DNA from 3 places in the Nocardioides salarius genome. Region 2 is predicted to be linked to each of the others. Evidence: predicted binding sites of a transcription regulator. Region 2 holds the regulator's gene; each other region holds the start of a gene.
What was found. Region 2 encodes LexA, which represses DNA repair genes until DNA is damaged. Its sites were predicted from a motif close to TCGAACANNTGTTCGA; they were not measured.
Positions count from the first base shown of each region.

Region 1: the regulator LexA is predicted to act here: its motif matches at 6,885-6,900, upstream of JOE61_RS13605 (HNH endonuclease signature motif containing protein).
Region 3: the regulator LexA is predicted to act here: its motif matches at 5,353-5,368, upstream of JOE61_RS15975 (HNH endonuclease signature motif containing protein).

Region 1 is NZ_JAFBBZ010000001.1:2,821,435-2,831,436, forward strand. Features, by position in the region: gene serC (phosphoserine transaminase) at 1-82, opposite strand, end outside; gene JOE61_RS13560 (zinc ribbon domain-containing protein) at 150-590, shown strand; gene JOE61_RS13565 (GNAT family N-acetyltransferase) at 571-1,065, shown strand; gene JOE61_RS13570 (YybH family protein) at 1,130-1,588, shown strand; gene JOE61_RS13575 (class I SAM-dependent methyltransferase) at 1,603-2,211, opposite strand; gene JOE61_RS13580 (DUF2252 domain-containing protein) at 2,299-3,777, shown strand; gene JOE61_RS13585 (citrate synthase 2) at 3,826-4,929, opposite strand; gene pdxH (pyridoxamine 5'-phosphate oxidase) at 5,055-5,729, shown strand; gene JOE61_RS13595 (hypothetical protein) at 5,915-6,211, shown strand; gene JOE61_RS13600 (GNAT family N-acetyltransferase) at 6,213-6,794, shown strand; gene JOE61_RS13605 (HNH endonuclease signature motif containing protein) at 6,914-8,314, shown strand; gene soxR (redox-sensitive transcriptional activator SoxR) at 8,315-8,794, opposite strand; gene JOE61_RS13615 (MDR family MFS transporter) at 9,365-10,002, shown strand, end outside.
Region 2 is NZ_JAFBBZ010000001.1:1,348,971-1,358,972, reverse strand. Features, by position in the region: gene JOE61_RS06595 (alkaline phosphatase family protein) at 1-1,124, opposite strand, end outside; gene JOE61_RS06590 (alkaline phosphatase D family protein) at 1,124-2,821, opposite strand; gene lexA (transcriptional repressor LexA) at 2,928-3,662, opposite strand; gene JOE61_RS06580 (LysM peptidoglycan-binding domain-containing protein) at 3,986-4,312, shown strand; gene JOE61_RS06575 (methyltransferase domain-containing protein) at 4,481-5,305, shown strand; gene JOE61_RS06570 (VOC family protein) at 5,307-5,717, opposite strand; gene JOE61_RS06565 (hypothetical protein) at 5,813-6,172, opposite strand; gene nrdR (transcriptional regulator NrdR) at 6,549-7,028, shown strand; gene JOE61_RS06555 (vitamin B12-dependent ribonucleotide reductase) at 7,232-10,002, shown strand, end outside.
Region 3 is NZ_JAFBBZ010000001.1:3,314,654-3,324,655, forward strand. Features, by position in the region: gene JOE61_RS15945 (sigma-70 family RNA polymerase sigma factor) at 1-28, shown strand, start outside; gene JOE61_RS15950 (crotonase/enoyl-CoA hydratase family protein) at 45-929, opposite strand; gene JOE61_RS15955 (LCP family protein) at 926-2,119, opposite strand; gene JOE61_RS15960 (acyl-CoA thioesterase) at 2,143-2,649, shown strand; gene JOE61_RS15965 (LCP family protein) at 2,711-4,171, shown strand; gene JOE61_RS15970 (5'-3' exonuclease) at 4,208-5,272, shown strand; gene JOE61_RS15975 (HNH endonuclease signature motif containing protein) at 5,432-6,706, shown strand; gene JOE61_RS15980 (glycosyltransferase family 2 protein) at 7,354-8,289, shown strand; gene JOE61_RS15985 (glycosyltransferase family 2 protein) at 8,286-9,185, shown strand; gene glf (UDP-galactopyranose mutase) at 9,192-10,002, shown strand, end outside.

The DNA of each region.
Region 1 (10,002 bases), 1.5 Mb from region 2:
GCCCGGAGCCGAAGCGGCCGTCGCCGGGCAGCAGGTCGTCGGGGATGCGCAGGTCCACCACGGGGTCGCTCACAGGACCTATTGTCCCTGCTGACCGCAGGCTGCCCGCAACGGGTGGTGGCAGCGGCGGCCCGAGGCGAGGAGCCGTGATGACGAGGAACGACCTGCCCGACACCGCGCGCACCCGCATCGGGCTGCGCGTCCTGGGGGGCGTGCTGCTGCTGGTCGGCGGTGCGGTCTTCGCCTGGGGCATCACCACCGTCTTCGGCTACGACGGCTACGACTCGCCGCCGGGCCTGGCCATCGCCGCCTTCCTCGGTGGCATGCCGGTCGCGGTCGTCGGCCTGGGCATGCTCAACGCGAGCACCATCGGTGCGCAGTCGCGCTACGTCGCGGGCGAGACGATGCCCACGCTCAAGCAGTCGGCGGCCTACCTCTCCGACGGGGAGGGCATCATGGGCGTCGGACGCACGGTCGACGACCGGGAGCGCGGCACCGCTGCCGCCGGCGGCCCGTACTGCCGCTCGTGCGGGGTGCGCAACGACGAGGACGCGAGGTTCTGTGACGGGTGTGGCGCGTCCCTCGCCTGAGGGCACCTTCGAGCTGGAGCGGGTCGGCTTCGCGCACCCCGACGTGACGCGGTTGGTCACCGAGGTCCAGGCGTTCTACACCGAGCGCTACGGCGGACCCGACGAGACGCCGCTCGACCCCGCGATGTTCGAGCCGCCCACCGGCAGCTTCTACGTCGGCCGGCTCGACGGCGAGCCGGTCGCGACCGGGGCGTGGCGGCGCAGCGACGTGGTCACCTTCCCCGGCCTGGTCACGGTCGAGGTCAAGCGCATGTACGTCGCCCCGCGGGCCCAGCGGCGCGGCCTCGCGCGGCGCATCCTCGCCCACCTCGAGCGCAGCGCCGCCGAGAGTGGAGCCCGGGCCGTGGTGCTCGAGACCGGCACCATGCAGCCGGAGGCGATCGCGCTCTACACGTCCTCGGGCTACGAGCCGGTGCCGGGCTTCGGGTTCTACAAGGACGCACCGCTCTCGCGGTGCTTCGGCAAGCTGCTCTGACGCGCCCGGCCGGACCTCACCCGTCGGGGGCGTACCCCGGCGGCGGGCGGGTCGTTGAGGGAGCATGAGCAGCACCACCGACCTCCCCCAGCAGCCCCACCAGATCGTGGCGGGTGCGCTCGAGCGCCTGTCCGAGGCGTTCGGTGCCCGCGACGTGGAGGCCGCGGTCGACTGCTTCTCGCCCGACGGTGCCGTCTACGGCGACGACCTCGGGGAGCACGCGCACGGCGCCGAGGAGCTGCGGCCCTTCCTGGCCGAGCTCTTCGAGGAGGCCTTCACGATCACCTGGGAGACCGGGGCGACGGGGGAGACGGGCGGGACCTGGTCGCGGCGCCGCGGCGACGTGCTGTGGTTCGTCTCCGAGGCCGAGGCCGTCCTCGACTACCCCGACGGGCTGCGCGAGCGGGTGCGCTTCCAGCTCTCCGGCATCCTCAGCGCCACCGACGGCCGCTGGCGCTTCGAGCTGTTCAACGGCGCCCAGCCGGTCTCGCCCAGCCGCGAGCTGCTGGTCAGGGCCGGCTGATCAGGGCCGGTCGATCAGGGGGCGAGGCTGACGACGGCGTACCGCTCGTCGTCGATGCGCTTGCCCCACAGCTGCGGGTCGGGCAGCGGGTGCACCGAGCCGGTGCGCCCGACGGCGCCCAGCGCCGCCACGACCTCCTGAGCGGTCAGCCCGCCGCGGGTGCCGTCGCCCTGCGACCAGTAGCCCTCGACCAGCACCAGGCGCCCCTCGGGGGCGAGCAGCGCCGACCAGCGCCGCAGCGCCTCGACGGGGTCGGGCATGGCCCACAGCACGTGGCGCGACAGCACCACGTCGTAGTCGCCGGGGGCCAGGGGCGGGTCGTAGGCGTCGGCCTCGGTGACGTTGACGTCGGGCTCGTGGGCGGTCTTGGTCAGCGCCCGCTCCACCATCTCGGGGGAGAAGTCGATCCCGTCGACGGCGTGGCCGTGCTCGGCGAGCAGCAGCGCCAGCGTGCCGGTGCCGCAGCCGAGGTCGGCGACCCGGCTCGCGGGCGGGGGGAGCAGGTCGTGCATCAGCCGCGACCAGGCAGCGCGCACCGCAGGGTCGAGCAGGCCGTGGTCGGCGGCGAGGTCGAAGCCGGGGGCCTCGGCGTCCCATAGTCGGACAGCATCGCGGCTGGTCATGGCCGACGACCCTAGGCCATCGCCACCCCTTCGGGCGAGCGGTGCCGGGGAGTGGGTCCGGCCGGTGCGGACGGGTAGACAGGGACGATGAGCGATGACGCCGATGCCCTGACCCGTGCCGAGCTGATGCAGCGCGCCCGCGACGCCGACGTGGCCGGCCGGTCCACGATGACCAAGGAGCAGCTGGCGCAGGCGGTGGGGGCCGGCACGCAGACCGGCTCACGGGTCGAGGCCTTCCGCTCCCTGGCGCTGCAGCGGGCGCGCGGCGAGATGGTCTTCCTGCCCCGCCACCTCAGCGGGCTGGAGCGCCGCCGCCACGTGCGCCAGACGATCCGCGAGGACCACGAGACCCGGATCTCCAGCCGTAGCCAGGACGCGGAGGAGAAGTTCGAGAAGCTGCACGACTCGCTGTTCTCGTTCTTCCGCGGCACCTGCCTGCTGTTCTACCGCGACCTGGCCGGCGAGGACGCCTGGATGCCGACGGTGCTGACCCTGGGCGACGTGCACCCGGAGAACTTCGGGGTGATGCCCAGCGCCGACGACGTGCCGATCTTCGGCGTCAACGACTTCGACGAGGCCTACTACGCGCCGTTCACCTGGGACCTCAAGCGCGGCGCCACGGGCTTCGTCATCGCCGCGCAGGAGGAGGGCGGCCACGGGCGCAAGCAGCAGCGCCGGATCGCCGCCGCGTTCGTGCGGGGCTACGTCGAGGCGATGCGCGGCTACGCCACCGACGCCACCGAGCAGCAGGGCCAGATGCGCGAGGACAACGCGCCGAAGATCATCCGCCGGCTCTTCGAGTCGGCCAAGGAGGAGCGCGACGGCTGGCTGGCGCGCAAGTACCACGACGAGTACCGCCGCGGCTTCCGCGCCGACGACGAGCACGTGCCGGTGACCTCGCGGGTGCCGGAGTTCCAGGAGGCGCTCGAGCGCTTCGTGCGGGAGAACGACATCGAGGTGCCGGCGCGGGCCGGCTCGATGCGGGTCAAGGACGTGTGCCAGCGACTCGGGCAGGGCACCGCCTCGCTGGGCCTGCCGCGCTACTACCTGATGGTCGAGGGCCCCAACGCCGACGGCACCGACGACCTGCTGCTCGAGCTCAAGCAGGCACGGCGCTCGGCGCTGGCCGGGCTGGTGCCGCCCTCGGAGTACGTCGTCGACGGCAACGCCGACCGGATCTCGCATGCCCAGGGCGTGCACCTGGTGCGCGGCGACCGGTTCTACGGGGCCGTCGAGATGGACGGGCTGAGCTTCATGGTGCGCGAGCGCTCGCCGTACCGCGACGACATCGACCTCGACGAGCTCTCCGACAAGCAGTGGCGCAGGTACGCCGCCATCTGCGGCGCCTCGCTCGCGCAGTCGCACGCGCTCTCCGACGAGGCGGGCCTGGTCGACCACGACATCGAGCCCGACGTGCTGGAGGCGATCGGCCCCGAGGAGCTCTTCGTGCAGGACATCGTGGAGTACGCCGCCGAGGCGGCCGACCGGGTGCGGGCCGACCACCGGCACTTCCGCTCCGACCAGGAGCTGGGGGCCTTCGCGATGGTCGACCGCGTCTTCCGCTGAGGGGTGCTCCGGGCCGGCCCGCGAGGGCGGGCCGGCCGGAGCGGGGGCTCAGGCGCCCCAGGCCTCCTGCCAGCCCTCGATCTCCGAGGCCGGGCGCGAGCCCGGGCCGGTGTAGACCGCGGAGGGGCGGATCAGGCGACCGGTGCGCTTCTGCTCCAGGATGTGCGCCGACCAGCCGCCGGTGCGGGCGCAGGTGAACATCGAGGTGAACATGTTGGCCGGCACCTCGGCGAAGTCGAGGACGATCGCGGCCCAGAACTCCACGTTGGTCTCGAGCACGCGGTCGGGGCGGCGCTCGCGCAGCTCCTTGAGGGCCGCCTGCTCGAGGGCCTCGGCGACGGCGTAGCGCGGCGCGTCGAGCTCCTTGGCGGTGCGGCGCAGCACCCGGGCACGGGGGTCCTCGGCGCGGTAGACGCGGTGGCCGAAGCCCATCAGCCGCTCGCCGCGGTCGAGCAGGCCCTTGACGTAGGCCTCGGCGTCGCCGGACTCCTCGACGTCGGAGATCATCCCGAGCACGCGGCTCGGGGCGCCGCCGTGCAGCGGGCCCGACATCGCGCCGATGGCGCCGGAGAAGGCGGCGGCCACGTCGGCACCGGTGGAGGTGATGACGCGGGCGGTGAAGGTGGAGGCGTTCATGCCGTGCTCGGCCGCGCTGCTCCAGTAGGCGTCGATGGCCTTGACGTGCTTGGGGTCGGCCTCGCCCTTCCAGCGGATCAGGAACTTCTCGGCGAGGGTCGCGCCCTCGTCGACCTCCTTCTGGGGCACGACGGCCTTGTTGAGACCGCGCGCCGACTGGGCGGCGTACGACAGGACCATGACGGCCAGGCGGCCGATGTCCTCGCGGGCCTGCTCGTCGGAGATGTCGTAGGTCTGGCCGAAGCCGAAGGCCGGCGCGAGCATCGCGACCGCGGCCTGCACGTCGACGCGGACGTCACCGGTGTGCACCGGCAGGTTGAAGGGCTCGGCCGGGGCCAGGCCGGGGGTGTAGGCACCGTCGATCAGCAGACCCCAGACGTTCTCGAAGGGGACCCGGCCGACGATGTCCTCGATGTCGACGCCGCGGTAGCGGAGCGCGGACCCCTCCTTGTCGGGCTCGGCGATCTCCGTCTCGAAGGCGACGACGCCCTCCAGCCCGTGGTGTACCTCGGTCATCGCATGACTCCTGTGTCGTGTGCGGCTGCGTCCAAACCGTCGCATTGTGTCAGTGATGCTGCCCGCGCGGCACGCGGCGGTCCAGGACCCCGCGGGGTGGTCGCCCGCTGGCTACCGTGAGGACCATGCCCGAGCCCTCCGACGTGACGTCCCCGCAGCTGCGCGCCCTGCGCCAGGAGTACGCCGCCGCCGGCCTCACCGAGGCCGGGCTCGCCCCCGACCCGTGGACCATGTTCGGGCGCTGGTTCGACGAGGCGCGGGCGGCCGGGCTGCACGAGCCCAACGCGGTCGTGGTGGCCACCGCCTCCGCCGACGGCGCGCCCTCCGCGCGCACGGTGCTGCTCAAGGGGCTCGACGACGGGGCCGGGCGGCAGGGCTTCGTCTTCTACACCAACCACGGCTCGCGCAAGGGCGCCGACCTCGAGGCCAACCCCCGCGCCGCGCTGCTCTTCCCGTGGCACCCGCTCGAGCGGCAGGTGCGCGTCGACGGCGTCGTCGAGCGGCTCTCGCGCGAGGTGGTCGCCGCCTACTTCGCCGAGCGCCCGCGCGGCTCGCAGCTCGGCGCCTGGGCCTCGGCCCAGTCCTCGCCGGTCGCCGGCCGCGAGGAGCTCGAGGCGGCGTACGCCGCGGCCGAGCAGCGCTTCGCCGGTGCCCCCGTGCCGGTGCCCGGCGGCTGGGGCGGCTACGTCGTGCTGCCCGAGGCCGTGGAGTTCTGGCAGGGCCGGCCCAGCCGCCTGCACGACCGGCTGGTCTACCGCCGCTCGGACGCCGGGTGGTCGGTGGAGCGGCTGGCGCCCTGACGGGTCGTGGTCTGGGTCGTGGCCCCTGGCCGCGGCATGGCGCGTCCCCAGGCACACGACCGGGTCGCCGAGTAGCCGCAGCCGACCGGAGCGAGCCCCCGCCGCGGTGCTGGCCCGGGGCCGTACCCGGCTGGCACCCTGGGCCCATGGTCTCGGATCTGCGTCGCTGCCGGAACGGTCACGAGGTGCCCCCGGCTGCCTCCATCTGCCCCACCTGTGGCGACGGGGGCTCGGTAGGGGACGCCTCGCCCGGCCCCGACGAGCCGTCCGGCGGCTGGGCGTGGATCGTGGTCGGGCTCGTGGTCACCACCGCAGGGCTCATCACCGGGATCGACTCGACGGAGCCGCCGAGCGGTCGAGCCCTGGTCAGCCTCGTGGTCGTGGTGCTGGGCTTGGTCCTCCTCGGCATCGGCGTCGTCGCCCAGGGTGTGCTCGTGGGGCTGCGCCGGTGGCAGCACGAGAGCGGTCGTCCGGCGCGGTGACGTGGGGACCTGGGAGACACACCCGGTCACCCCCGACCGGTTCGAGGACTTCGCCGACGTCGTCAACCCGAACCGGCGCGCCTCGCACTGCTGGTGCCTGTCGCACCGGCTCCCTGCCTCCCAGGTCGAGGAGCTGGGCCGGGGCAGCCGTGAGCGGGCGATGCGGTCGCTGTGCGAGCGCGAGCACCCGCCGGGCGTGGTCACCTACCGCGACGGCGTGCCCGTGGGTTGGTGCAGCATCGGTCCCCGCGCCGACAACCCCAAGCTGGCCGCGTCGAGGCTGATCAGGCCCGTGGACGACCTGCCCGTGTGGAGCATCATCTGCGTCGTCGTACGAGGTGGTCACCGCCGGCAGGGGGTGACGACAACGCTGCTCGAGGGCGCGGTGGCCTGGGCGGCGTCCGAGGGGGCGCCGGCCGTCGAGGCCTACCCGGTCGACCCGGTGGGGGAGCGGATGGACCTGACGATGGCCTTCGTCGGCACCCGGGCGATGTTCGAGAAGGTGGGCTTCGAGGTCGTCGGCACGACGGCCGCCGTGGCCAGCCGGATGCCGCGCCTCGTGGTGCGGCGCGACCTGCCTTGAGGGGGAGGAGGTCCCGGCGTCCGTCGTCGGTCCGCAGTGGGCCGTCGGTGGCTCCTGGTGGCCATCCACAGGGACCGATCACCCCTTGACTAGAACACCAGTTCGAGTAAAATCGGGGTATGCAGACGCCGCTGGACGACCTGAGCGAGGCCGAGGTCCTCGACCGGGCCTCAGCCTGCGCGCGCTCCGTCCGCGAGGCCGAGGTGGAGCTGCTGGTCCTCGCCCAGCACTGGGCGGTGATGCACTCCGCGGAGCGGCTCGACCCCCAGCAGCGGCGCCTGCCCGGGCGCGAGCAGGCCCGCCGCTACGGCGGTGAGGGGGTCGCGGAGGTCACCGAGTTCGCCGCCGCCGAGCTCGGCGCCCGCATCGGGCTCACCACCTGGGCCGCGGCCCGTCTGATCGGCGACGCCCAGGACCTCCACCACCGCCACCCCGCGCTGTGGGCGCGCGTGCAGGCCCTCGAGGTCCGGGCCTCCTACGCCCGCCACGTGGTCACCAAGACCCGCGAGCTCTCCCGCGCCGAGGCCGCCCACGTCGACGCCGAGGTCGCCGAGTCGGCCGACGGGCGCATCCCCTGGACCCGCTTCGAGGCGCTCGTGGCCGGCAAGGTCGCCTCCGCCGCCCCCGCGATCGCCCGCGAGAAGGAAGAGCGCGCCAAGAAGGCCCGCTTCGCCAAGATCATCGGGCGACCCGAGCACGGCATGGCCTCCTTCCTCATCCGCGCCGACGTCGCCACCATCACCCGCATCGACCGCGCCGTCAGCGCGCACGCCACGACGCTCCAGGCGGCACTGCCCGACGAGCCCGGCGCCCTGCGCGAGGACGACGAGGCCCGCACCGACGAACGCAGCGTCACCATCGACGACCGCCGCGTCCTGGCCGCCCTCCAGCTCACCACTGGCACCACCGAGCCCGGCGCTGCGGACGTGGGGCCGCGGGTCGACCTGGTGGTCCACCTCGACGGCCGCGACCAGGTCGAGCTCGACGAGCACGGCCGCCCCCTCGAGGCGGTCGCCCGCCTCGAGGGTCACGGCCCCGTCACCCGCGCCTGGGTCCGCGACACCCTCGGCCCCCACGCACGCTTCACCATCCGCCCCGTCCTCGACCTGGCCCACCAGGCCCCCGTCGACGCCTACGAGATCCCCGCCCGCCACCGCCGAGCCGTGCGCCTGCTCTCCCCGGCCGACACCTTCCCCTACGGCTCCTGCACCAGCGAGCACCTGCAGGTCGACCACACCGACCCCCACGGCCGGGGCGGTCCCAGCAAGATCGGGAACTACGGTCCGCTGACCACCAGCCACCACCGCCTCAAGACCCACGGGCAGTGGCAGGTCCGACAACCCTTCCCCGGCATCCACCTGTGGCGGGACCCCCACGGCGCCACCTACCTCGTCGACCACACCGGCACCCGACCCCTCGGCCAACAAGCCGGGGCCCCGCCGCCGCCACCGCGACGACCCACCAGCACCTTCGAGATCTACCGACCCGACATCCAGCTCGTCCTCGACCCCGCCGCCTGATCAGGGCTGCTCGTCGGAGACGTCGGGGACGTCGGGGACGTCGGGGAAGAGGCGGCGTGAGCCGGAACCCTCGTCGGCGAGCACGTCGTCAGGGTTGTAGAGCCGGCAGCGCTGCAGGGACAGGCATCCGCACCCGATGCACCCGTCCAGCTCGGCGCGGACCTTCTCCAGGTCGGCGATGCGCTGGTCGATGACCGGACGCCAGCGGGCCGACATCCGGGCCCACTGGACCCGGGTCGGGGCGGCCTCGGCCGGTACGTCGGCGAAGGCTGCGCCGACGTCGTCGAGGGTCAGGCCCACCCGCTGCGCGGCCCTGATCACGGCGACGCGACGCAGGACTGCCCGCGCGTAGCGCCGTCGGTCGCCGGCGGTACGCGTGCTCGTGATGAGACCTCGGGCCTCGTAGTAGCGCAGGGCGGACGGGGCGAGGCCCGAGCGTCGAGCCACCTCGCCGATGGTGAGCAGGTCCCGCCGATCCATGTTGACCTCAAGTGCACTTGACGTTGTCCGATCGACGGCATGGTAGTCATCCAGAACAGCGACGACGACGCGTTCAAGCGGGTCCACCAGTCCGGCCCCGGGCGGAGGAGGTGGCCGTCCAGGCGTCGTCCGCCGATCCTCCAGGGCGTCCCGCACGGGACTGGTCGGGCCGACTCGCGCGCCTGGCGCGACCCGCTCGGCGAGCTGCGGTGAACGCTCACCTCCCGTCGACAAAACCTCTTGTCCCGCCCCGAGGCCCGGCGTACGGTCTTTCGCACACGGGAAAGGAGGTGGTCCGGAGAATGAGTTCTTCCAGGACGCGTGAGGTGGCTGCCCGCTAGCAGCCCCAGCAGGACGACGGGGCAGGAGTGCCCCTGACGCTGCTGGCGAATCCCAAGCAGCTGCCCGACCCGCAGGTGGCCCGGCTCCGTCCGCCGGGCACGGCCCTCGTCTCGAGGGTCACGCCTGCGGGTCGCTGCATGTCCGGACCCGTTCGCGGGTTGCTCGGGGAGGGCTCCGGGAATAAGGTTGCGCAAGTCAACCGTTAATCCCAGCGTGAATCGAGAGTCCGTGACCCAGGCCCCCCACCCGACCGGCAGCCCCGGCGACACCGCAGCCGCCCCGGCGGAGTCCGAGGTGGCCATGACGCACCGCCAGGTGCTCGAGGCGCTGAGCGGACTGCTGCTGGCGATGTTCGTGGCCATGCTCTCGAGCACCGTGGTCACCAACGCGCTGCCGCGCATCGTGGCCGACCTCGACGGCACCCAGACCGGCTACACCTGGGTCGTGGTGGCCACCCTGTTGGCCATGACTGCCACCACGCCGGTGTGGGGCAAGCTCTCCGACCTCTTCAGCAAGAAGATGCTCGTGCAGCTGGCGCTGGTGATCTTCGCGATCGGCTCGCTCATCGCGGCGCTCGCGCCCAGCATGGAGGTGCTCATCGGCGCGCGCGTCGTGCAGGGCCTCGGTGTCGGCGGGCTGACCGCCCTGGTGCAGGTCGTGATCGCCAGCATGATCACGCCGCGCGAGCGCGGGCGCTACTCCGGCTACATCGGCGCCACCTTCGCCCTCGCCACGGTCTCAGGCCCGCTCATCGGCGGCCTGATCGTCGACTCCCCGCTCGGCTGGCGGGGCACCTTCTTCGTCGGCCTGCCCTTCGCCGTGGTGGCCTTCGTGCTGCTGCAGAAGACCCTGCGCCTGCCGGTCGT
Region 2 (10,002 bases):
GGGTTGGAGAAGACGTCGGGGTCGCTGAAGCGCCAGCCGGCTTGGCAGAAGACCACCACGTCGCCCGACTCGGGGCCCAGGCGCAGCCAGTCGGCGCGGCGGTCCCAGGCCTTCAGCACGCCGGGCACGTCGGCGGCGATGCGGCGGATGCGGCGTACGGCCTTGTCGCGCTGGGCGCGCGGGCCGGTCCAGTAGACGAGGTCGGCGCCGCCGTTGTCGGCGATCGCGAAGCGCCCGGCGAGGAACGGGTCCTCGGAGAGCGGCCCCTGCAGCGAGACGATGCGGTCGGGGTAGGACCAGTCCATCGAGTGGTCGGCCAGCACGATGACGATCGAGTGCTCCCAGCGCCCCGAGCTCTTCAGCTCGGCCACGAAGTCGCCCACGAGCCGGTCGGTGTTGACCAGCGCGAGCCGGCGCGCGACCTCGAGGGTGGTGGGCCCGGTGAGGTCGGTGTGCCCGAGCCGGTCGACGTCGCCCAGGTTGACGAAGACCAGGTGCGGGTCGAACGTCTCGACCATGTCGAGCGTCGCGCGCATCGTGAACTCGTCGGGGGCGTGCCCCGAGATCGGCACGATCGGGAACGGCTCCCAGCGGTGCGTGGCCCGCTCGCCGAAGATGCCGTAGAGGTACTCCTTGCTCAGCACCGTGCCGGTGCGCAGCCCGCGCCGGTTGAGGCGTTCGATGACGGTGGGGAAGCGCAGGTCGGAGGGCTGGTCGAGGGTGCGGACGTCGCCCAGCTCGCGGTCGTAGACGGCGTTGGCCGGCACGCCGCTGCGGTCGGGCCGCACCCCTGTCATCATCATCGTGTGGTTGGGGATGGTCTCCATCACCGGCATCGAGGTGGCCCGCGGGTGGTGCACGCCGCCCTCGCGCAGTGCCAGCAGGTGGGGCGTCAGGCCGCTGTCGATCTCCTCGGGCCGGCAGCCGTCGACGACGAGCACGTAGGCGCGCTTGCGGGTCGCGGGGCCGGCGGCCACGGCCGGGTCGAGGCCGGCGAGCGTCGAGAACGCCAGGCCCGAGGCCGCGGCCGTCAGGACCGTACGCCGCCCGGCGCGGATCTCGCCGAGCCCACGGTCGAAGGGCGCCTGGCCGTCGGTGCGGCGGGGCGTGCTGGGCTCACACATCAGCGGTCTCCGACCGGGGTCGCCACACGCCGCACCGTGCCGGTGCCGGCGAGGGTCTCGAACGACGCGTCGTGCGTCGCGGTGGTCTGCTTGTCGTCGCGCGCGCCGATCACGAACCAGTCCATCTGGGTGCGCTCGGCGGTGATGTCGAGCACCGAGAAGCCGTGGTCGTCGAAGTTCAGGTACTTGATGTGGCGGTTGTTGGCCTGGATCGCGGCCTCCACCACCGGGGTCAGCGCGGGCTGGCCGGTGATGTCCTTGAGGTTGTTGGAGGTCACCGAGGAGCAGACGAGCTCGACGCCGACCGAGTCGCCGAGCACCGGGTAGGCCGAGGTGTCCAGCGGCAGGTCGCAGGCCCAGCCGGAGTGGATGTCGCCGGTCACGAAGACCACGTCCTTGACCTGGTGGTCGCGGATGTGGGCGAAGACCTCGCGCCGGTCGGCGGTGTAGCCGTCCCACTGGTCGACGTTGTACGGCGCGCCGTCCTGCGGCAGCAGCCCGGTGACGTTGTTGACGGGGTCGATGAGCTCGTTGGGCAGGTCGGCGAAGGTGACGGGCGCGATCATCACCGGGTTGCCGATCACCTTCCACTGCGGGGCGTGGTTGCCCCGGGTCAGGGAGTCCTTGAGCCACTCCATCTGCCGGTTGCCGGTGATGGTGCGCAACGGGTCGTTGACCTCGGCGTCGACGACCGGGGTGGCGACCTGCTGGGAGCGGTAGGTGCGCAGGTCGAGCATGCTGATCTCGGCCAGGTCGCCGAAGCGCAGCCGCCGGTAGAGCCGGGCGCCGTCGCCCAGCGAGGCGGTGCCGTCCATGCGCACCGGCATCCACTCGTCGTACGCGCGGTGGGCGCGGGCGCGCCGCTTGAGGTAGTCGCCCTCGCTGTCGTCGTGGTTCTCGGCGTTCTTGCGCCACTGGTCGTTGGTGACCTCGTGGTCGTCCCAGGTCACGATCCAGGCGTACCTCGCGTGCAGCGCCTGCAGGTCGGGGTCGGTCTTGTACTGCGCGTGCCGGCGGCGGTAGTCGGACAGCGAGACCATCTCGCGGGCCGGGTCGTGGGCGCGGACGTCGACGTTGGACTGGCCCATGCCGTACTGGCCGGGGGCGTACTCGTAGAGGTAGTCGCCCAGGTGCAGCACCGCGTGCAGGTCGTCGCGCTCGGCGAGCAGCCGGTAGGCGCTGAACCAGCCGGCCTGCAGGTTGGCGCAGGAGACCACGCCGAAGCGCAGGTTGTCGGGCGTGGCGCGATTGGCCGGGGCGGTGCGGGTGGTGCCGACGGGGCTGCGCTGGCCGCGGGCGATGAAGCGGTAGTAGTAGGTCGTCGCGGGCCGCAGGCCGCGCACGTCGAGCTTGACGGTGTGGTCGCGCGCCGCGCTGGTGACGAAGCGGCCGCGGCGCACCACGTCGCGGAAGCGGCGGTCGGTGGCGACCTCCCAGCGCACCCCCAGCCGCGGGCCCTTGCCGGAGCCCGGGGTGGCGGCGCGGGTGGGGGTGACCCGGGTCCAGATGAGCACCGCGCGCGGCAGCGGGTCGCCCGAGGCGACCCCGTGGGCGAAGACGTCGTGGCGGGCCCGGGCCGCCTGGGCGGCCGGCAGGACGCCGCTGCCGACGGCGATCGCGGCGCTGCCGGCGCCTCCGGCGGCCAGCACGGTACGCCGGGCGAGCGAGGTCGAGGTCGGGCTCTGGGGTGGGGTCACGCCTCATCCAACGACGAAACCCCGCCCGCGTGACGCGGACGGGGGTGTCGACACCGACTGTTCACCGTCGGTTCGACGGCGGGTCGGTGAGGGTCGGTGGTGGGGCTCAGACGCTGCGCAGCACGGCGGTGACGACGCCCAGGATGGAGGCGTGGGTGCCGTCGATGGGCTCGTAGGCGTCGTTGTGGGGCAGCAGCCAGACCTTGCCGTCCTTGCGCTGGAAGGTCTTGACGGTGGCCTCCTCGCCGATCAGGGCGGCGACCATCTGGCCGTTGCTGGCGGTCTGCTCCTGGCGGATCACCACGTAGTCGCCGTCGCAGATCGCGGCGTCGATCATCGAGTCGCCGGAGACCTCGAGCAGGAACAGCTGGCCGTCGCCGACGAGCTGCTGCGGCAGCGGGAAGACGGCCTCGACGCGCTCCTCGGCCAGGATCGGGCCACCGGCGGCGATCCGGCCCACGACCGGCACGTAGGAGGCCTGCGGCATCGTGTTGCCGATGTCGGTCTCGTCGACCGAGCTCTCGTCGGCCGAGGAGATCGCCTTGCGCCGGGCCATCAGCTCGGGCAGGAAGACCTCGAGGGCGCGGGGGCGGTGGGGGTCGCGCTTGAGGAAGCCTTTCTCCTCGAGCACCTTGAGCTGGTGGGAGACGCTGGAGGTGCTGGTCAGGCCGACGGCCTGGCCGATCTCGCGCATGCTCGGCGGGTAGCCGCGGGTCTCGATGGCCTCCTTGATGCAGGCCAGCACCTTGACCTGGCGCGGGGTCAGACCGGTCGCGTCAGGGGGCCCGTCGGGCAGCTCTGCGACGCCCCGCTTGCGGGGGCCGCCGTCCTTGGTCGCCATCGTGTGCCTTTCGTGCGCGAGGCCCGAGCCGGGGAGTCCGCTCGGATGGTCGTGGGGCCACGGTATCGCCGCGCGCGCCCGACTTCAAACATCTGTTCGACTGCGTGTCGCGAGGCGCCGGGCGTCACCACCGTCTCGAACAATTGTTCACCGGACCCCTTGCGTGCATCGAACACCTGATCTAGTCTCGCTCATGTGTTCGATCGAACACCTGGTCGATCCGGCGCCTGATGGCCGGCTCGAGCGGGACTGTCGGTGGTCGTCGGTAGACATCACCTCGCAGCGATCGACCACCCGACCACCCCCTTCCCCAGGAGGTCCAGATGAGCACGATGACCCTCACTCCCGCCCTGTCCACCACCGTCCGGCTGACCCGCCGCGGCCGGCTCGTGGTGCTGGCGCTCGGCCTGCTGCTCGTCGCCCTGGTGGGCGTCGTCCTGGCCGGCGGCTCGGTGGCCACCAGCGAGTCCGGTCCCACCCCGGCGACCGAGATGATCACCGTCGGCACGGGCGACACGCTGTGGGCGATCGCCGCCGAGCGTGCCGAGGCCGGCGACGTGCGTGAGGTCATCGAGCGCATCCAGCGGCTCAACTCCCTCGACGGTGGCCTGGTGGTCACCGGTCAGCGGCTGGTCGTCCCGGCCGGCTGAGCCGGACGCCCGGGCGTGAGGTCCGGGCACGGCGGCCACCTGGCCGCCCACGATTTTCGCCGGTCGCCTCGACCCCGGCCGGCGAAACCAGGGGAAAGACGAGGGGCGGGCCCGCAGTGGGCCCGCCCCTCGCGCCATGTCCGGGTGCGCCTCGGTCAGGGTGGGGGCATGGGTGCGGCTCGCGACGACGACGTGTTCGAGGAACGACTGGCGCAGTGGCAGGCCTGGTGCGAGGCGCCGTGGGGCCGGCTGCGGTTCAGCGTGGTGCGCGAGACGCTGCGCCGCCAGGCCGAGGCGCTGGGCGGGCCCGGCGGCGGGCTGCGGGTGCTCGACGTGGGCGGAGGCGACGGCCGCGACGCGGTCGCGCTGGCCTTGGCCGGTCACCACGTGACGGTCCTGGACCCCGCCGCCTCCTGGCTCACCGAGGCCCGCTCGCGCGCGGAGTCGGCCGGGGTGGGGGAGCGGCTGGTGACCGTCGAGGGGTCGATCGACGACCTGGGCGCGGTCGGCGGCGGCTTCGACCTGGTGCTGTGCCACTTCGTGGTGCACTACCGCCCCGCCGAGACCGGCGCTGCCGACGTACGACGTCTGGCGGGGGCGCTGCGCCCCGGCGGACGGGTCTCGGTGATGGCGCCCAACCCCGCAGCCCGGGTGCTCGGCCGCCTGGTGCGCGAGGGCCCGGAGGCGGCGCTCGAGCAGCTCGAGCGCGACGACATGGAGTCGGCCACCTTCGCCACCACCGCCCGGGCGGTGCCTCCCGAGGAGGTCGAGGGCCTCCTGGTGGACGCCGGGCTCGAGGTGGTCGGCCGGTACGCCGCTCGCGTCGCCAACGACTACCTCGCCGACGACACCCTCAAGGCCGACCCTGACTACTTCGCGGCGCTGGAGCGCCTCGAGCTCGCGCTGTGCGACCAGGAGCCGTTCCTCCGGCTCGGCGCGCTGTGGCAGGTCGTCGCGCAGCGCCCGGCACGACCGGGCGTCGACGAGCGGTGAGTCAGCTGGACAGACCCTGAGCGGCCATCCAGTCCGGGTCCGGCTCGACGGGCTGGATCAGCTCGACGACCAGGCCGTCGGGTCCGGCGACCTGCATCCGGCGCTGTCCCCAGGGCTCGGTCACGAGCTGCTTGAGCAGCGGGACCCCGGCCGCGACCAGCCTGTCGTGCTCGGCGCCGACGTCGGGCACGACGAGCGCGAGCATGGTGCCGCGCACGCCCGGGGCGGGCTCGACCCAGGTGTCGTGGTCGTGCTGCACGAAGTCCACGCTCAGTGCCTGGTCGGGGTGGCGCGTGCTGACGTACCAGCCGAGGTCGACGGCGACGTCGAAGCCGAGTTGCTCGCTGAGCCAGGAGCCGGCCGCGCTGGGGTCGGGGCTGGCGAGGACGGTGCCGATCTGCGTGACCTGCATGGGTGGGTCCTCTCCTCGTCCGGCCGGAGGTCCGAGCCTGGCAGGCCGCCGTGGTGCGACGCCACCGGTTTGCGGGCCGGTCGGCGGCAGGCGGGTCAGCGGGCGGCGCGCCGCCCGCCGGGGCGCGGCGGGGGAGTGGCCGGGTCGCGGGTCAGGCCCAGTGCCCGGGTCAGCCTGGCGATGAGCATCAGGCCGACGAAGAGGCAGGCCACGGCGCCCACCGAGGCCAGGGCCAGGAAGAACCACGCCGCGGACTCGCCACCCCGGGCCTGGGTGCCGAAGTCGATGGCGGCGTAGACGAGGTAGCCCCAGGCGATCACGGCCGCGGTGACGGCGAGCGCCAGGCCGAGGAGTCGCGGCTGGAAGGTGCGGGGCGCCCGCTCCGCGCGCCGGGATCCGGCACGCTTGCCGGGGGTGCCGGTGGGGGCCTGCTCCGGTTGCTCTCCCACCTCCACGTCCACATCCTCATTGTGTCGGACGCGACCCAGCCGCCGCGAGCGGCTCGCGGGTCTCGTCGTGGCGGCGTCGGGCGCGTCGCGGGCCGGTCCGGACCACCGGGTCGCAGCGTCGGCACCGCGCTGACCTGCGGCTTTGTGGATGCACGGATCCGGGTCACACCGAAATCGCCGGACGGCTTGCGCGGCTCGTGGTCGCGGGCGTACGGTTCCACTACATCTAGTAGTTACACCGATGTAGTTATCCACATCTAGTTCACAGTCGGATGCGGGATGCTGCACAGATGAGCGGTTGTTCTCCACAGGAACGGCCTCGATATCCACACCCAACCGGCCCCCGACGGGGGTTGTCCAGCGCGCCCGAGAGGAGGACCCGATGCACTGCCCCTACTGCCGTGCCACCGACACCCGGGTCCTCGACTCGCGGGTCTCCGAGGACGGCGGCTCGATCCGCCGCCGGCGTACCTGCTCGTCGTGCTCGAAGCGGTTCACCACCGTCGAGCAGATGCAGCTGATCGTCGTGAAGCGCTCGGGGGCCAGCGAGCCCTTCGTGCGCGAGAAGGCCGTGGCCGGCGTGCGCAAGGCGTGCAAGGGCCGACCGGTCACCGAGGACCAGCTGGCCTGCCTGGGCCAGGTCGTCGAGGACACCCTGCGCGGGGCCGGCGCCGCCGAGGTGGCGGCCCACGAGGTCGGCCTGGCCATCCTCGGGCCGCTGCGCGAGCTCGACGAGGTCGCCTACCTGCGCTTCGCCAGCGTCTACCGCCAGTTCGCCTCCGCGGCGGACTTCGAGGACGAGATCGCCATGCTCCGTGCCGAGCGGCTCACGCTCGACACCGAGCCCCAGCCCACGGGCTGACACACAGACCGCCCGGCAGGTAGTGGGGAAGCTGCCTGCCGGGCGCACCACCTCTTCCCGCACCGCATCAGTCGATGTCGGTGGTCGCAGCGACCATGGACACCGCCAGCACGACCCAGCAGCAGACCCACAGCAGACCAGCAGCAACCCGCAGCACAGCCACAGACGAGCACCCCTTAGACCGGGACACAGAGGAGCACGGCATGACCGAGACGGTGAGCGGCGCAGGCGCCGACGCAGCGACCAAAGGCCAGGGCAAGGGCCTGACGATGGAGCGCGTCTTCAGCACCGAGGGGGTGCACCCCTACGACGAGCTGACCTGGGAGAGCCGCGACGTCGTCCAGACCAACTGGAAGACCGGCGCCACCGTCTTCGAGCAGCGCGGCGTGGAGTTCCCCGCCACCTGGTCGGTCAACGCCTCGACCATCGTCACCACCAAGTACTTCCGCGGCGCGGTCGGCACCGACGCCCGCGAGCGCAGCCTCAAGCAGCTCATCGACCGCGTGGTCTCCCAGTACGTCAAGGGCGGTGTCGACCACGGCTACTTCGCGACCAAGGCCGACGCCGAGGTCTTCGAGCACGAGCTGACCTGGCTGCTGGTCAACCAGTACTTCTCCTTCAACTCCCCGGTCTGGTTCAACGTCGGCACGCCCTCGCCGCAGCAGGTCTCGGCCTGCTTCATCCTCTCGGTCGACGACTCCATGGACTCGATCCTCAACTGGTACAAGGAGGAGGGGTTCATCTTCAAGGGCGGCTCCGGCGCCGGCCTGAACCTCTCGCGCATCCGCTCGTCGAAGGAGCTGCTCTCCTCGGGCGGCACCGCCTCGGGCCCGGTCTCCTTCATGCGCGGCGCCGACGCCTCGGCCGGCACCATCAAGTCGGGTGGCGCGACGCGTCGTGCGGCCAAGATGGTCGTGCTCGACGTCGACCACCCCGACATCGAGGAGTTCGTCGCCACCAAGGCGCGCGAGGAGCACAAGATCCGCGCGCTGCGCGACGCCGGCTTCGACATGGACCTGGGCGGCGAGGACATCACCTCGGTGCAGTACCAGAACGCCAACAACTCGGTGCGCGTCTCCGACGAGTTCATGCGTGCGGTCGAGGAGGGCACCGAGTTCGGTCTGCGCTCGCGCGGCACCGGCGAGGTCATCGAGACCGTCGACGCCCGCGACCTGTTCCGCAAGATCTCCACCGCCGCGTGGGAGTGCGCCGACCCGGGTCTGCAGTACGACGACACGATCAACGACTGGCACACCAACCCCGAGACGGGGCGCATCACCGCGTCGAACCCGTGCTCGGAGTACATGAGCCTCGACAACTCCTCGTGCAACCTGGCGTCGCTGAACCTGCTGAAGTTCCTCAAGGACGACGACACCTTCGACGCCGAGCTGTTCGCGAAGGCCGTCGAGGTGATCATCACCGCGATGGACATCTCCATCTGCTTCGCCGACTTCCCGACCGAGCCGATCGGCCAGACCACCCGCGACTACCGCCAGCTCGGCATCGGCTACGCCAACCTCGGCGCGCTGCTGATGGCGATGGGCCTGGGCTACGACTCCGACGGCGGCCGATCGATGGCTGCGACCATCACCTCGCTGATGACCGGCGTCTCCTACAAGCGCTCGGCCCAGCTGGCCGGCGTGGTGGGCCCCTACACCGGCTACGCCCGCAACGCCGACGCCCACAAGCGCGTGATGCGCAAGCACCAGGCCGCCAACGACACCGTGCGCACCCTGCACATCGCCGACTCGCAGGTGCACAAGCTGGCCACCGCCGCGTGGGCCGACGTGCAGAAGCTCGGCGAGACCAACGGCTTCCGCAACGCCCAGGCCTCGGTGCTCGCGCCGACCGGCACCATCGGCTTCATGATGGACTGCGACACCACCGGCATCGAGCCGGACTTCTCGCTGGTGAAGTTCAAGAAGCTCGTCGGTGGCGGTTCGATGCAGATCGTCAACCAGACGATCCCGCGGGCGCTGAAGAAGATGGGCTACCAGCCCGAGTCGATCGAGGCGATCGTCGCCCACATCGCCGAGCACGGCCACGTCATCGACGCTCCCGGCCTCAAGACCGAGCACTACGAGGTCTTCGACACCGCCATGGGTGCACGCGCGCTGGCCCCGATGGGCCACGTGCGGATGATGGCGGCCTGCCAGCCGTTCCTGAGCGGTGCGATCTCCAAGACCGTTAACCTCCCCGAGACCGCCACGGTCGAGGAGATCGAGGACATCTACTTCCAGTCCTGGAAGCTCGGTCTGAAGGCGACCGCCTGCTACCGCGACTCGTGCAAGGTCGGCCAGCCGATGTCGTCGGGCAAGGGCGAGAACAAGGGCACCGACTCCAACAAGGCGGCGGACTCCGCGGTGGAGACCAAGGTTGTGGAGAAGGTCGTCTACGCCCCCACCCGCAAGCGCCTGCCGAAGTCGCGGGTCTCGCGCACCACCTCGTTCACCGTCGGTGGCGCCGAGGGCTACATGACCTCGGGCGCCCACGAGGACGGCGAGCTCGGCGAGATCTTCCTCAAGCTCGGCAAGCAGGGCTCCACCCTGGCCGGCGTGATGGACGCCTTCTCGATCGCGGTCAGCATCGGCCTGCAGTACGGCGTCCCGCTGGAGACCTACGTCTCGAAGTTCACCAACCTGCGCTTCGAGCCCGCCGGTCTCACCGACGACGCCGACGTGCGGATGGCGCAGTCGATCATGGACTACATCTTCCGCCGCCTGGCCCTGGACTACCTGCCCTTCGAGGAGCGCGAGGCCCTGTCGATCTACTCGGCCGACGAGCGCCAGCGCTACCTCGAGACCGGCTCCTACGAGCCCGTCGAGGAGACCGGCGGCGCCGCCGAGCTGGTCACCCCGCCGGCGCCCGAGGCCGACGGCGAGACGGTGGTTGAGGAGGGCCGCCAGGCCCGTCTCGAAACCAGCCACGACACCGACGGCAGCAACCAGCGCGAGGTCCCGGCCCAGCGCGACAC
Region 3 (10,002 bases), 2.0 Mb from region 2:
CCGACAGCTCGCCGACGCCGCCGCCTAGTCGGGCCTGGCTGGACCTAGCCGCGGGGGTGGATGCGGGGCAGGGCCGAGGCCTTGCCGCGGAACCGCGGTGCGCGCTTCTCGCGGAAGGCCGCCACGCCCTCCTTGCCGTCGCCCAGCGAGGTCCAGTACATCGCCAGCGAGTCGGAGAGGTGCGCCTCGAGCGGGTGCGCCAGGGCGCTGTTGCGGTAGAGCATCTGCTTGGCCAGGCCCAGCGCCACCGGCGACCGGTCGCGCACGAACGAGCGCGCGAGCTCCTGGGCCGCCGGCACCAGGTCGTCGGGCTCGTGCACCGAGCGCAGGAGACGCCCCTCGAGCGCCTGCTCGGCGGTCAGGACCTCGGCCGAGTAGACCCACTCCAGCGCCTGCTGGATGCCGACGATGCGCGGCAGGAACCAGCTCGACGCGGCCTCGGGCACGATGCCCAGGCGACCGAAGACGAAGCCGATCTTGGCCTTCGTCGAGGCCAGGCGCAGGTCCATCGCCAGCGTCATCGTGGCGCCGATGCCGACCGCGGGGCCGTTGATCGCCGCGATGACCGGCTTGGGCAGCGCGTGCACGGCCAGGGTCACCTTGCCGCCCGTGTCGCGCACGCCGGCGTCGTACGGCGCCTCGTCGTAGGCGGCGCGGAACTCCTCGGGGGTCGGGCGCAGCGACTCGTCGAGACCGAAGACGTTGCCCTCGGCCGAGAGATCCATGCCGGCGCAGAAGGCCCGGCCGGCGCCGGTGACCACGACGGCGCGCACGTCGTCGCTGCGCAGCTCGGTGCGGAAGACCGACTCGAGCTCGCGGGCCATCGTCAGGTCGAAGGCGTTGAGCTGGTCGGGACGGTGCAGGGTCAGGGTGGCGACACCGTCGTCGTCGGTGGTGATGTCGAGCGTGTCGTGGCTGGTCTGGCTCATCCGGTGGTCCCCTTCGGCAGTCCGGACGGCGAGCACAGGCCCTGCCCGATCCGGTCGGTGTCGTCGTCGATGATCGCCTGGAACATCTGCGGCGCGCGCTCGGGGTCCCAGTTGACCTGGAGGTCCTGGATCGGCACCCCGCAGGTCAGGCCCTTCTCGCCGTTGACGCGGGTCATCGCCATCGCCCACATGCCCGCGCGCCAGGGCGCCATGCCCTTGCCGAGCTCGACGGTGTCGGTGGCGGCCATGTTGAGGCGCCAGTAGCGCACGGGGTTGAGCACCGACCAGGGCGAGAGCACCTTGTCGCCGACCGCGGAGACCACCTCGCGCTGGGCCTGGGCGCGCTGCACGTCGCCGAGGGCCGTGTAGGTCTTGCGGGAGCGGGCGTAGCCCAGGGCCGTGACGCCGTCGGCCTCCTGGCAGCCGGCCTTGACGTCGAGGTTGGCCAGCGGGTCCTGCATCGCGTTCTCGGGGCAGATCTCGACGCCGCCCACGGCGTCGACCAGGCCGACGAAGCCCCCGATGCCGATCTCGACGTACTCGTCGACGCGGATGCCGGTGTTCTGCTCGATGGTCTTGACCAGCAGCTTGGGGCCGCCGAAGGCGTAGGCGGCGTTGATCTTGGTGGTGCCGCGGTCGGGCACCTCGACCAGCGAGTCGCGCGGGATCGACATCAGCAGGTTGGGGCCGGCGCCGGTGTGCAGCAGCATGATCGTGTCGGTGCGCTGCCCGGCCGCGTTGCCCGTGCCGAACTCCTTGCGCTGCGCGGGGGTCAGGCCCTCGCGCGAGTCGCTGCCGACCAGCAGGTACGTCGTGCCGGGCTGCTCGTCGGGGCGCTCGCCGCCCGGCGCGAAGGCGACGTCGTCGACGCGGGTCCAGGCGTAGATCGGCACCGCGACGAGGAAGACGATCCAGGCCACCAGCAGCAGCGCGAGGTGGCGCAGCCGCGGGCGGGGGCGCCAGCCGCGCCCGCCGCGGCCGCCGTGCTGGGTCGGCGGTGGGGCCGGGGGCTGGGCCGGTCGCTGGGCCGGTCGTTGGGTGGGCGGCTGGGCCGGTCGCTGGGAGGGGGTCGGGCGCGGTTGCACCGGCATCCGCTGGGTGGCGTCGGGCTCCGGGGGCGATCCCTTGCCGCCGTACAACCAGTCGAAGCGCTCTTCGTCGCCGTCCCCGCTGCCGGGCCGCTGTGCCATGCGCCGGAGGCTACCGTGCCGCCATGACCCCCTCGCGCCCCTCGTCCTTCGCCCGGGTCTCGTTGTCGGTGATGACCTCGAGCAGCCAGGCCAACCTGCTGGGCAACATCCACGGCGGCGAGGTGGTCAAGCTGGCCGACTCGACAGCGGGTGCGGTCGCGCAGCGCCACAGCGGGGGACCGGCCGTGACCGCGGCGCTCGACGAGATGGTCTTCCTGCGCCCGGTGCACGTCGGCGACATCGTGCGCACCCTCGCCCAGGTCAACTGGGCCGGGCGCTCCTCGATGGAGATCGGGGTGCGGGTGGAGACCCAGCCGTGGAACGACCCGTCGGTCGGGTCGCTGCACGTGGCGTCGGCGTACTTCGTCTTCGTCGCCGTCGACGCCGAGGGCCACGCGCGCGAGGTGCCGGGGCTGCTGCCCGAGGACGCCGACGACGAGCGGCGCTGGCGCGAGGCCGAGATCCGGCGCGCGCACCGCCTCGCCCGCAAGAGCGAGATCGAGGAGGGTCGGCGCGGCGCTCCCTCGTGACGGCTGGGACTGGTGATACTGCTGGGACGACAGGTTCCGCCCCAGCAGGAAGGCACTCTCGATGCCACCCGTCTCTTCCCCCCGGGTGCTCGACGGCCAGGAGGCCCCGGCACGCACCAGCGCCGCCGACCGCGCTGCTCGGGTGCGCTTCCGGCGCGCCCTGGCGCTGATGGCGATGACGCTCGTCGCGCCCGGCTCGGCCCAGCTCACCGCCGGCAACCGCCGTGTGGGCCGCCTGGCCCTGCGCGTGTGGCTGGTCGTCGTGGCGACCACCCTGCTCACCGGGCTCGTGGTGCTGCTCGACCCCGAGAAAGCCGTGACGCTCGGCTCGAAGGCCTGGCTGCTGCTCGTGGTGCGCACCGCGCTGCTCGCGGGCGCCGTGGGCTGGGCGGTGCTGTTCATGGACGCCTGGCGGCTGGGCCAGCCGCTGAGCCTGGGCCTGGCGCACCGGCGCGCGGCCGTCGGGGTCAACGGCGTGCTCTCGCTCAGCGTCGCCGGGTCGCTGCTCTTCGGGGCCCACCTGGTGGGCGTGCAGCGCGACCTGATCGTGACGATGTTCGGCTCCAGCGAGGTCGCCGGCTCGGCCGACGGACGCTTCAACGTGCTGCTGATGGGCGGCGACTCCGGGGCCGGGCGCTGGGGGCTGCGCCCCGACTCCCTGACCGTGGCCTCGATCGACGCGACCACGGGTCGCACCGTGCTGGTCTCGCTGCCGCGCAACATGCAGGACTTCCCCTTCGCGGAGGGGTCGGTGATGGCCGAGCAGTTCCCCGACGGCTTCGACGCCGACTACCTCAACGGCGTCAGCACCTGGGCGCAGGACAACGCCGAGCTGTTCGGCGACTCCGAGGAGGACCCGGGCGTGCAGGCGACCGTCTCGGCCGTCGAGGGCATCACCGGCCTCGAGGTCAGCTACTGGGCGATGGTCAACCTGCAGGGCTTCAAGGACCTCGTCGACGCGGTGGGCGGGGTGACCCTCACGGTGCGCCAGCCGATCCCCGTCGGCGGCCTCGGCTCCGACGTCTACGACTACATCGAGCCGGGCACGCGTCAGCTCGACGGGTTCGAGACCCTCTGGTACGCCCGGGCCCGCGAGGGCTCCGACGACTACTCGCGCATGGCGCGGCAGAAGTGCGTGATGAACGCGATGCTGCAGCAGGTCAGCCCGCAGTCGGCGCTGCAGAACTTCGAGAAGATCGCCCAGGCCTCCTCCGAGATGATCTCGACCAACCTGCCGGCCTCCGAGCTCGACCGCTTCATGTCGCTGGCGATGAAGGCCAAGGAGCAGAAGATGTCGAGCCTCTCGCTGGTGCCGCCGATGATCAACACCGCCGACCCCGACATCGACCTGGTCCAGCGCAAGGTCGCCGCGGCCATCGAGAAGGCCGAGGGCAGCGCCGCGCCGAAGACGAAGGCGAAGACGAAGCCGGACTCCACCTCCGCGGTCACCGGTGGTTCCGTCGGGTCGCTCTCCGAGGGGTACGCCGCCAACCAGGCCGGCGACCTGTCCGGCGCCTGCTGAGAGCGGGGTCGGCGGCGCCGCCTAGCCTGGGGGGTGATGTCACCTGATCCCGGCACCGTGCTGGTCGTCGACGGCAACTCGTTGCTGCACCGCGCCTTCCACGCCTCCGCCCGCAGCGGCTTCCGCGACGCCGCCGGGCGCCCCGCGTGGGCGGTGCGCGGGCTGCTCTCGCAGCTGGTCGCGGCCGTCGACCGCGCCATGGCCGACGCCGTGGTGGTCGGCTTCGACGATCCCGGGGCGAGCGTGCGGCGCGAGCGGTGGCCCACCTACAAGGCGCACCGCACCGAGAAGCCCGAGACGCTGGTCGAGCAGCTCGACTCGGTCGTGGGGGTGCTGCGCGAGCTGGGGGCCGCCGTCGTGGTGCCGCCCGGGCTCGAGGCCGACGACGTGCTGGCCAGCGTCGCCGCCCAGGCGCCGACCGCGGGGTGGCGCACCGTGCTGGCCACCTCCGACCGCGACAGCTTCGCGCTCGTCGACGAGCACACGCGGGTGCTGCGCATCCTCAACGGCGGGGTCGACGCCTCGCCGCTGCTCGACCCCGCCCGGCTGTTCCTGGTCACCGGGGTGCGCCCCGAGCAGTACCTCGACCTCGCCGCGCTGCGCGGCGACGCCTCCGACAACCTGCCCGGGGTCGCCGGCTTCGGGGCCAAGACCGCCGCCAAGCTGCTCGCCGCGCTCGGCACCGGCGCCGACGCCCTCGCCGACGCCGCCGCCGGGGGAGAGCGCTGCCGGGCCGCGGTCGGCCCCGCCCGCACCCGCACCCTGGCCACCGACGAGGCCCGCGAGCGGTTCTGGCTCAACCGCGAGGTGATGGCGATGGCGCGCACCGTCGACGTCGGGATCGACCCCGGATCACCCGCCCCCGGCGCCCTGCCCCTCGACGAGGCGGCGGTGCGCTCGGTCTTCGGGCGCCACGACCTCTTCGTCAACGGCGCGGTGCGGGCCCTGACCCTCGCCGAGCCCGTCCCCGGCGCGCCGGAGCGCGAGCACACGGCGTACGCCGACCCCCGCTGGCGGGCCGCGCCCACACCCCGCCCGCCCCGCCTCCCCGCGCCCCCGCCCCCCACGGCCCCCGTCTTCTCCCAGGACACCCTCTTCTGACGGCCGAGCAGTCAGTTTTGCACCACCGACAGGTCAGTTCTGCACCATCGACCAGTCGCTTTCGCACCCTCGAGACGGTCTCGAAAAAAGTTTCGATCTGCCTGTGGAAAACGGCTTCTGACCTGGTGCTTTGTCGGTGGGTCCTGAGATACTTCACTCATGGCCACCACCGCGACGCACCCCATCGGCGGTGCTGTCGCGCGGGTGCACTCGGCCCTCGATGACGTGGCTGGTACGCCGGTGTGGTCGATGAGCCAGGAGGCCACCGCGCAGACGTTGGTCGAGGTCTCTCGGGCCGAGGCCCGGTTGGTGGAGGTGCGCTCGCAGCTGTTGTCGCACGCCGAGACGGTGGCGGTGGCGGAGACGAATGCGTCGCCGTCGGTGGCGGTGTGGCACTCCAACGCGACCCGGTCGACGAAGCGGGAGTCGTTCCGCCAGGTCCGCCTGGCCGAGGGGTTGGATCGCTACGACCTGGTGCGGGAGGCACTGGGGCGTGGCGATGTCATCGCGGAGCAGGCCTCGGCGATCTGCACAGCGCTCGATGAGCTGCCCGACGACCTGGACGCCGGTGTGTTGGAGCAGGCGACGAAGGCGCTGGTGGCGTTCGCGGAGGTCCACGACGCGAAGGCACTGCGGGTGCTGGGCCGCCGCATCCTCGAGGTCGTGGCACCGGAGGTGGCTGAGGCGTGGGAGGCCGAACAGCTCGACCGCGAGGAGCGCGAGGCCGAGAAGTCGGCGGTGTTCCGGATGCGCGAGGACGGCCACGGCCGGATCAAGGGGTCCTTCACCGTGCCGCTGCTGGCCGGCCAGATGCTGGAGCGGGCCCTGCTCGCCTTCGCCGCCCCCAAGCACCAGATCGCCAACCGCGCCACCGATGAAGGCGAGCACGAAGAGCAGGACGAGGCGCCGGTGCCGGCACGCCGCCCCACCGCGCAGCGGCTCGGTGCCGCGTTCGTCGAGCTCATCGAAAGGCTCAACCCCAAGGAACTACCCAAGGCAGGTGGCGTGAACGCCACCGTCGTGGTGACCATGACCCTCGACTCCCTCAAGGATGGCCTGGCGGCCGCCACCCTCGACACCGGTGACCGGATCAGCGCCGCCACCGCGAGGCGGCTGGCCTGCGAGGCCGGCGTCGTGCCCGTGGTGCTGGGCGGCAAGAGCCAGCCGCTCGACGTGGGCCGCGCGAAGCGGTACTTCACCCCGGCCCAGCGGGTCGCGATGGGTATCCGTGACGGTGGCTGCACCGCGAAGGGCTGTGACGCCCCGCCGGCGATGTGTCACGCCCACCACGACGACCCGTGGTCGTGCCACGGCCACACCGACCTCGACCGCGGACGACTCCTATGCCCCTACCACCACCGCCGCATTCATGACCCGGAGTACGAGAGCGACGTCGGGGCTGACAACCAGGTCACCTTCCACCGACGAACCTAGGAGCACTCCGCTCCTGGCGCCGTTGGTTGAGCAGCGAGGGCCGAAGGCTCGAGCGATGCCGAAACCCGGTGAGCCCATGGCGTACGGCGCGTGGTTGCGGCGGGCGGGCCACTCACTGGGTCTCGGCGTCGCTCGTCGCTGGCGCTCCTCGCTGCTCGACCAACGGCGGCCCGCCGTTGGTTGAGGAGGTTGCGCAGCAACCGTCTCGAAACCCGGTGAGCCCATGGCGTACGGCGAGCGCGGTCCTCACGGGGTCTCGGCGTCGCTCGTCGCTGGCGCTCCTCGCTGCTCGACCAACGGCGGCCCGCCGTTGGTTGAGGAGGTTGCGCAGCAACCATCTCGAAACCCGGTGAGCCCATCGCGTACGGCGAGTGGTTGCGGTGGGCGGGCTACTCACGGGGTCTCGGCGTCGCTCGTCGCTGGCGCTCCTTGCTGCTCGACCAACGGCGTCGTTGGTTGAGGAGGTTGCGCAGCAACCGTCTCGAAACCCGGCGACCCCATGGCGTACGGCGGGTGGTTGCGGTGGGCGGGCCACTCGCGGGGTCTCGGCGTCGCTCGTCGCTGGCGCTCCTCGCTGCTCGACCAACGGGGGACGCTGGCGCTCCTGGCTGCTCGACCCACGGCGGGCTGCCCGTAGGGTGTCGGCCGTGCCCGACCCGAGCCCCGACCCCCGCCGTGTGGTCGCCGTGGTGGTGACGTTCAACCGGCTCGAGCTGCTGCAGCGGCTGGTGGCGCGGTTGCGCGAGGTGGCGGAGGTCGACGAGGTGCTCGTCGTCGACAACGCCTCCTCCGACGGCACCGGATCCTGGCTGGCCGAGGCGGCCGCCGCGCCCGGGACGCCGCTGCGGGCCCGCACCCTCGAGCGCAACGTCGGTGGGGCCGGTGGCTTCCACGACGGGCTGGAGTGGGCCGTCGAGCGCGACGCCGACCTGGTCTGGCTGATGGACGACGACGGGCTGCCCGAGCCGGACTGCCTGGCCGGGCTCCTGGCCGAGGACGGGCTCGACTTCTGGGGGCCCCTGGTCGTCGACGAGGCCGACCCCGGCCGCCTGGTCTTCCCGATCCGGCTGCCCGGCGGGACCCGCGTGGTGCACCGCCTCGCCGACGTCGAGCGGGCCGGGGGAGCGCGCGGGCGCCTCGACGACATCGTCATCCCCTTCAACGGGGTGCTGGTCACCCGCGAGCTGGTCGAGCGCATCGGCCTGCCGCGCTCGGAGTTCTTCATCTGGGGCGACGACCACGAGTACCGGCTGCGCGCCGAGAAGGCGGGTGCGCGCATCGCGACCGTCACCGGCGCCCGCGTGCACCACCCCTCGGTCGGCGAGCTCGGCACCCCGATGATGGGCGGGCGCACCACCTACAACCACAGCCCCAGCGAGCTGAAGGCCTACTGCATGGCCCGCAACAACACCGTCAACCTGCGCGACTACCGCGGCTGGGCGCACGTGGCGATGTTCTGGGCCAAGACCGTGTGGTTCTACCTGCTCACCCGCCGCGACCCCGGCCGCGTCGCGCTCAGCGCCCGCGCCGCCCTGGCCGGGCTGCGCGGCGACTTCACCGGCCACGAGAGGTTCCTGCGATGAGCGAGACCACCGGCGTCGTGGTCGTCACCTACAACCGCGCCGACCTGCTCGAGCGGATGCTCGCCGGCCTGGGTGCCCTCGACCCCGCGCCCGAGCTGGTCGTGGTCGTCGACAACGCCAGCACCGACCACACCCCCGACGTGCTGGCCGCCTGCACGCTGCCGGGCCTGCGGGTGGTCCGCACGCCCGAGAACCTCGGCGGCGCGGGCGGCTTCCACCTCGGCACCCGCACGGCGTACGACGCCGGCGTCGACCGGATCTGGCTGATGGACGACGACGTGCTGCCCGCCCCCGACTGCCTCGGGGTGCTGCTGGCCACCGACGAGGACTGCCTGATGGCGGTGCGCGAGGACTCCCAGGGTCGGCTCTGCGAGAAGGCCGCGACCCGCTTCGACCTGCGCAACCCTCTGGCGATCAAGCCCAAGTCGAGGATGGTCGAGACCGACTGGGGGAGCCGGGACGCGATGCCCGAGCGGGTCGAGCTCGAGAACGTCGCCTTCGAGGGGTTCATGGTGCGCCGCGGCGTGCTGGAGCGCATCGGCCTGCCCGACCCGAGCTACTTCATCTTCTACGACGACGTCGACTTCGCGGTGCGCGCGCGGCGGGCCGGCTACCGCATCTGGGCGCTGCGCGACGCGGTGCTGGTGCGCCAGCTCGACTTCGACCAGCAGCACGACCTGGCCGGGTGGAAGGGGTACTACATGTACCGCAACCTCTTCGCCGTGCACCTGCGCTACGGCGAGAACGCCCTGGTGCGGCTCAAGCCCTGGCTGATCGCCCTGGCGGTCGTGGTGCTGAGCCCGGCGCGCGGGGGGCGGGCGGAGGCCGGCAACGTGATCCGGGCCATGCGCGCAGCGCGTGGGATGCGCCGGCTGCCGCCATCGTCCGTAGACTGACCGACCGTGCCAGCCCCTCACACTGACCCCGCCCAGCAGCCCGACCTCGTGGTCGTGGGCTCCGGCTTCTTCGGACTCACCGTCGCGGAGCGCTGTGCCAGCGAGCTCGGACTCAAGGTCCTCGTGCTCGAACGGCGCGACCACCTCGGTGGCAACGCCTACAGCGAGATCGACCCGGAGACCGGGATCGAGGTGCACAAGTACGGCACGCACCTCTTCCACACCTCCAACAAGCGGGTGTGGGAGTACGTCAACCGGTTCACCGACTTCACCGGCTACCAGCACCGGGTCTTCGCCAAGTACCAGGGACAGGTCTACTCCTTCCCGATGAACCTGGGCCTGATCAACCAGTTCTTCGGCAAGAGCCACACCCCCGACGAGGCGCGGGCGCTGATCGCCGAGCAGGCCAGCGAGATCGCCACCGAGGACGCCACGAACCTCGAGGAGAAGGCGATCAGCCTGATCGGCCGCCCGCTGTACGAGGCGTTCGTCAAGGGCTACACCGCCAAGCAGTGGCAGACCGACCCGACGCAGCTCAGCGCCGACATCATCACCCGGCTGCCGGTGCGCTACACCTTCGACAACCGCTACTTCAACGACACCTACGAGGGCCTGCCGGTCGACGGCTACACCGCGTGGCTGACCCGGATGGCCGAGCACCCCAACATCGAGGTGCGCACCTCCACCGACTTCTTCGACGTCGCCGAGCAGTACAAGGGCAAGGTGCCGATCGTCTACACCGGCCCCGTCGACGAGTACTTCGACAACTCCGAGGGCCGGCTGTCGTGGCGCACCATCGACCTCGAGGCCGAGACCC